2 regions of the Halobacillus sp. B23F22_1 genome follow, and region 2 is predicted to be linked to the other one. Evidence: riboswitches for the same ligand, from Rfam matches in the RefSeq annotation. Region 2 holds a riboswitch; the other holds the start of a gene.
What was found. A riboswitch is a leader RNA that binds a small molecule or an ion and turns the genes downstream of it on or off. The one in region 2 is predicted to bind S-adenosylmethionine.
Positions count from the first base shown of each region.

Region 1: it holds a riboswitch for S-adenosylmethionine, as region 2 does, so the genes downstream of both, ACGTNH_RS12575 (Na+/H+ antiporter NhaC family protein) here and ACGTNH_RS16790 (phosphoadenylyl-sulfate reductase) in region 2, are expected to answer to the same signal.

Region 1 covers NZ_JBIEKE010000002.1:943,431-946,850, forward strand. Annotated here, with positions in the region: gene ACGTNH_RS12570 (hypothetical protein) at 1-80, shown strand, start outside; gene ACGTNH_RS12575 (Na+/H+ antiporter NhaC family protein) at 533-1,831, opposite strand; SAM riboswitch class I at 1,903-2,007, opposite strand; gene ACGTNH_RS12580 (YczE/YyaS/YitT family protein) at 2,232-2,879, shown strand; gene ACGTNH_RS12585 (hypothetical protein) at 2,965-3,420, opposite strand, start outside.
Region 2 covers NZ_JBIEKE010000003.1:332,248-335,667, forward strand. Annotated here, with positions in the region: gene cysP (sulfate permease) at 1-530, opposite strand, end outside; gene ACGTNH_RS16790 (phosphoadenylyl-sulfate reductase) at 527-1,261, opposite strand; SAM riboswitch class I at 1,394-1,497, opposite strand; gene ACGTNH_RS16795 (MFS transporter) at 1,777-2,976, opposite strand; gene ACGTNH_RS16800 (SLC13 family permease) at 2,989-3,420, opposite strand, start outside.

The sequences.
Region 1 (3,420 bases), on a different contig from region 2:
TGCGGAATTATGTATTTAGTATTGTTCGAAGTAAAGAAGAATTTAAAGAACTTCCTCTGTCAAAAGCATCATATGAGTAGGATAAAGGCTGGGATAAAACTGAATAAAGCATAAAATAATCCGAACGATTTTATTGAAATCAGTTCGGATTATTTATGTGTGAAGAATGGACTTTACCATTGCTCCGTCAAAATACATGAAGTCACTAAAAAACTAAGTCCATGAAAGATAGAATGTAAAAAGCGGCACTTCATAAGTTTAACGAATCGTTTCACATTAGTTGTAAAATCGCACCTTGTTTGGTTCTGTTTACTGTTCTTCATTTCACTCTTATATCGTCTTAGCCAGAACAACGTATAGATGGTTCTTAGGAGCAGATATTTGAACATATAGGTTTAGATGGTTCTCTGTTGGTGCCACGATAAGCGTTCGAGGTTGACGCCTGGTCGATTAAAACCGGCCCCTTTACTTATGTCTCGGCGTCTTTAAAGCCATTATTTGAGATTTTTTCTTCTCTTCTTTAGCGACTTATTTATCTCCCTTTTACCGTAAACTTTGGAAATCCAAAGACAATGGCAAGAAGCCCTGCCAGCGCGATCAACATCGGATAAAAACAATAAGGTGTAATCGCAACCGGGGATATCCCTGCTACCCCTGCAACAGCTAGCAGCTGAGCGCCATATGGAATAACCCCCTGCACAGCACTAGCAAAAATATCAAGTAAACTTGCGGAACGGCGGGAATCGATGTCAAAGCGTTCAGCCATTTGCCTGGCTAAAGGTCCAGCAGTAATAATAGAAATTGTGTTATTAGCAGTCGAAAAGTTCACGAGGCTGACGAGGCCCGCAATACCAAGTTCTCCACCTTTATAAGAGGAGATCTTTCGGCTGATCATCTGAATCAAGAAGGCAATGCCTCCGTTTCTTCGAATTAGCTCCACGAGACCACCTAATAAGATAGCCAGCATCGCCAGCTCTTGCATGTTCGCAAATCCATCACCTATAAGGGTAACGTATTCTCCCAGGGCAATGTCACCTAACGATAATCCAACTACGCCTGCAAAGATGATCCCGCCGATGAGCACGAATATGACATTAATTCCGGCAACGGCGAAAACGAGGACCCCAATGTACGGAAGAACTTTTATCAACTGAAAGCTTGTATCTTCACCCATAACCGAGGCCGCATTTGCTGTTAATATACTAAAAATAACAGCCGTGACTATGGCAGCAGGTAAAACGATAAAAAAGTTCGCTTTAAATTTATCTTTCATCTGCGTGCCCTGAGTGCGGACGGCAGCTATGGTGGTATCTGAAATAATCGATAAGTTATCTCCAAACATAGAGCCGCTCACAATGGCCCCCATCGTTAATGCAAGTCCAATATCTGTTTGATCGGCTACACCGAGGCCAATGGGAGCCAGTGCGGCTATTGTTCCTGTTGATGTACCCATTGAGATCGAAATAAAGCAGCAAATAATAAACAAACCGACGAGCAGTAAATTTTCAGGAAGAATACTTAATCCTAAATTAACAGTTGAATCTACTGCACCCACCCCTTCAGCTACTGAAGCAAAGGCCCCGGCAAGCAGGAAGATAACGACCATTAAAATAATATTCGGGTGGCCTCCTCCTTCAGTCAGCTGCGTCACTTTTGTTTGAAAATCCGTTTTCTTATTCATCATTAAGCCGACTAGAATGGCGGCAAAGACCGCGACTAGTACCGGCATTTGATAAAAATCCCCGGTAATAATGCCAGAGCCTATAAATAGAATAATAAACACGCCAAATGGAATAAGTGCGAGCGGATTGGCTTTTATATCTTGATCCATTCAAATTCCTCCTTGTCTTTCGTTAATCCAAAAAAAGAGCCTTCACTTAGGAGAAGGCTCTTTTAATACCCTTCTCATCTACCAAGTTAACACTTGCTGGACTTAGCACCTTACTGAATTTTCAGTGGTTGCTGAAGCATCGTAGGACCAGGTTCCTCCGCTTCTCTTGATAAGAAAATCAACGATATTCATTTAAAATCTAGACCTACTTTACAAGAAAGCAAGGAATGTGACAAGGGTTAGATGCGCAAATGGACATAGTACTACTATTCACACTTTTCAGCCAATATTAAATATGTTTTTTAAATATAAATTCAAACTGTATATATTGGAAATTGAGGGATCAGCGGTTATGATAGAAGGAGTGTGGTTCGATAACATTTGAGAGGAGGGCTGTTCAGTGAGTATTCGTACAAAACAACGAATCTTATTTTATACGATGGGCATTATTATCATGACGTTCGGCATTGCGCTAACCATTCATTCTCACCTGGGTACTTCCCCGTTTGATGCCCTTCTTGTCGGATTATTTCGTACGTTCGGTCTTACAATAGGCAGCTGGGAAGTCGTTGTAGCCTTTACGTTAATCATTTTTAATGCAGTCGCGGAAAAGAAAAAGCCTGAATACTTTGCCATCATCACAGCACTCGTTACCGGCTTTTTCATTGACGTATGGGTGTTTTCTACAGAAGGATGGATTGCGCCAGAATCCCCGGTCATGCAGTTGATCTGTCTATTGTTTGGTCTCTTTTTTGCAGGCTTAGGAATTGCTATAAATTTGCAAGCCGATTTCGCACCTAATCCATTTGATCGAACGATGCTCGTTGTAAGAAAGCTGACAGGTTTAAATGTTTCTCTATCGAGAGCATTAGTGAGCGTTGTCCTTGCTGCGATAGCCTTTCTTTTTAGCGGGCCAATAGGAGTAGGGACTGTTATCATTACTCTCTTCAGCGGTGTGATCATCCACTTCTTTATGCCTTATGTTGCTAAAGTGGATGAGTCTATGACAGAAGGATCCATTAAAAAACGAAAAGCTCACATCTCTTAACAACCGGCACGCTTACCGGGGAGCAGGCACCGAGACTCACCCCTGACACTTCGCTCTTTTACAGCTTTTCGGTACCTGCTGCCCTTTATTTACCTTCTGCATTCGAGCTCCAAAATATATGTACTATGCTGGCCAGCAGAGCTGCGTCTAAGCTTTTTAATTCTTGCATTGATTCTATTTGCACTTTATGTTGAAAAAAACCTTTAATAACAGTGGAGCCCTTTTTATTAATCCGACCTGTCTTCTTCCAGGTAGCTTCAACCTTAATCGGTTCGTGGTCTAAGAGTTCTGCTATAATTCTGTGTTTCTTAGATGAACCATTTGATGCCCCAATTTTTCCGATTGGTTTTCCCCATTGAAAGATTGTCCACTCAAGTCCTCGCAACCGATCTCCGGATACTTGCTGGATCGTATATTCTTGATTCGTTTCTTCACTTAGGACCTCGAGATTCACTTCTTTATGTTCACGAGATGCTGTTAAACTTTCCCAATCCTGAAAATACCGGCTCATGTAACCGATTATATATTTCCCTTTTTGAAT
Region 2 (3,420 bases):
AGAAATCCTGTAATAATGAGCAAAACAGAAAGAGCGACCGTCAGCTTTTTCGATTTCAACTTCTTCGGTTTAAAACGCTCTTTCAGCAGTCCAAAAAGGAAAGTAAGCAGAAAGGCTGCCAAAGGAACAAAAACCCAAAACAATATAATATCGACTAATTTACTTAAATAAAGCTGTTGAAGAGAAATGCTTACTCCTACAATCGAACCGACTGTCACTTCACTTGTGGAAAGCGGGATTCCTAATAAGTTCGTTACAAACAGCGTAAGCGCTGAAACGAATAGAATGATTACTGCAGCTTCAACCGTCAGCAGGCTTTCAGGAATGAGACCTTTACCAATCGTCTCTACCACTTCTCCGCCCCACAATGCTCCAAACAGGCAGCCAATTCCGCTTAACAGCAGTGCAATCCATTTTTTGTTAATCACTCGAGCTCCATAAGCAATCCCCATTGTAGCGGCCGATCCGCTCGCCCCAACATTAAAGGCGTAAAAATAAGCAATGATGAGACTCAAAATGACGAGCGTCATGATTGATTATCCTGACTTGAAACCGTGTGTAAGCCACACTCGGTTTTTCCAAAGCCTTCCCACCTTCCTGAGCGATCATGAGGATCATCGGATGGTGTTGTACATGGCATGCACCCTATGCTTGCATATCCTTGATCGTGCAGATCGTTGTAAGGAAGATTGTTTTCTTTAATATGGTTCCAGACATCTTCCCATGTCCAGTGAATCAGAGGACATACTTTTACGGAACGAAAACGTTCGTCTTTATTAACGAAGTCCGTTTTACTACGACTGAGTGATTGCTCGCGTCTTAAGCCGGAAACCCAGGCTGTCGCTCCACTCAATGCTTCTTCTAACGGTTTAATTTTTCGAATATAGCAGCAATGATCAGGATTTGAATTCCACAGCTGATCCCCGTGCTTATCAGCTTGTTCCTGCAGCGTCAGCTTCGGTTTTTTCATTGTGATCTGCAGGTCAGGGAAACGTGCTTTTATGCGGTCAATCAGCTCATACGTTTCTTGGAAGTGAACATCTGTATCTAGAAATACAATGTGAGCGTCTTTCTTCACTCTTGAGATTAAATCAATCAAGACAATTCCTTCCGCACCAAAGCTGCATGCGTAAACAATGTCATCATAAGAGTTGTACGCCCATTCTAATATCGTTAATGCACCTTTCGTCTGATCATGTGGTTGAAAATCAGTAAAAGGATCGTTGATAAACGTTTCATAAGTTATCTGTTCATGAGTCAATGTGTAGCCCTCCTATAAAGAGAAAATTCCTTCGCCCGATTTTACTGATCTACTGTCTCTAGTCAGTCATATAAGAAAATCCTCTTCTTATTCATCTAATAAGAAGAGGATGAGAATACCGATCTCGGTCTCTTCTTATCTATCAAGCGGTGATGCCTGCTGGAGTTAGCACAGTACTTTTTAAGTCTGTTGCCGAGGATTCGTCGGGCCAGTCCCTCCACCTCTCTGGATAAGAAAAATATTTTTATGTGATTAAATGGAAATATACAGGATGAATTTGAAGCTGTCAAAGGGGTTTTTTGGCGATTTAACGCCCTTCAACGCCCAAAACCCTTTTATTCCTAGTGTTTTAGTCGGTTTTAAAAAATTTAAAAAAATTTTTGAGAAACCAAAAACGCTCTCTCAGCTTGTAAAAAAAGATGGTTTTGTACATCTCATTATATAAAAAGGAACAGAAAAAGTGACATCTCCTGCAGGACGAGCATACAGAAAATGTCCGAAATGACAGACAGAGATTACGCCATTTTTTTATACATAGGAATACAGGCAAACACAAGTATTAAAACTAGACTTGTCGCTGTAATTCCCCACCACATAAACTGTTCCCATAACGCCCCGATTGCCGTACTTCCTATGGCGACTCCGATATAATAGCTGATTAAATAAAACCCTGAAGCCCCGCTTCGATGATGTGATGCTGTCTTACTAACTAAAGCAGCTGCCATGGAGTGAGCAACGAAGAAACCCATACAAATCACCGCAAGTCCTATTAAGATGACGGGGGGCATAGGGAGAGTTGTCATCCACACACCAGCAAGTAAGACAAACAATCCGGCGATCATTACCTTTGGCAAACCAATTTTCATAGATAACCTCCCAGCTAAAGGCGGGGCCAGCACGCCAAAGCCATAGGCAAAGTACGTAAATGAAATCCATTTTAGCGGCCAGTTAAACGGATCAGCCTGCAGATAGAACGGCAAATAAGTCCAAACTGCAGTGAAAACGATTTGAAGTAATAGTCCCATGAGAAAGAGGACGAGCATATGTGTATCTTTTAAATGGACAAGCATGCCCTGCAAATCCTTGCGTAACGGCGTTTTCTGTTTTACGTAAAATCTCTCTTTAGGAAGCAGCAAAATAAACAATGTGGCTGCCACTATTCCAAACCCAGACATGATGAGCAAAGTAGTGTTCCAGTCTAAAATATCCGTCAGGTAGCCCGCTGCTACCCGGCCCCCCATCCCTCCAAGAGCATTACTTGAAATATACAATGTTACAGCCAGGCCAAGGTGCTGAGGAGAAACCTCTTCTCCTAGATATCCCATAGCCGCAGCTGGTACACCTGCAAGGAAAAAACCCTGAAGCAGACGCAGTCCTACCAAAGCTTCAAAAGAAGGAGTAAAAGGCATGGCAAATAACAGTAAAACTGTCATCCCTAAAGAAACGTGCATAAGCAGCAAACGCCCATACCGATCTGCCAAAAAACCTAAAATAAATAATCCAGCCACCATAGATATGACCGCCGAAGACACAAGGAAGCTTGACTGCGTGGCTGTAACTTGAAATTCATCGACGAATACAGGAAGCAGCGGCTGGAATACATAAAGCGTGGAAAACACCAACAAAGAAGCCAGCATTAAGGCGATTGTTACCCGCCAAAATGCTGGTTCTTTAGGTGTATAAGGTTTTTCTTTTTTCCCACCAAAATCCTTCACGATCATCATCCTTTAATTTCTAAACTGTTCTGGGAAAGAGGTTAAATCAATGCCCCAGACGAGCGGCAAGTAAAAGTAAATGGCAATCGTAACAAGGATAACTGCGAACACGTTTAGAAAGATACCCGCTTTTGCCATATCAGGGATCCTCAGATAGCCGGATCCAAAAACAACGGCGTTTGGAGGAGTGGCAACAGGAAGCATAAAGGCGCAACTCGCTGCAACGCCAGCTCCAATCATAAGACTGTAGGGGTGGACATTAATAGCAGCGGCTAATGAAGCCATTATAGGGAACATCATCGTTGCCGTTGCCGTATTAGAAGTAATTTCAGTTAAGAAGATAACGAGCGCTGTTACAATAGCCAGAATCAAAATGAAATTAACTCCTTCTAAAATCGTAAGCTGGGTTCCTATCCATTCCGCTAAGCCTGACGCTTCAAATCC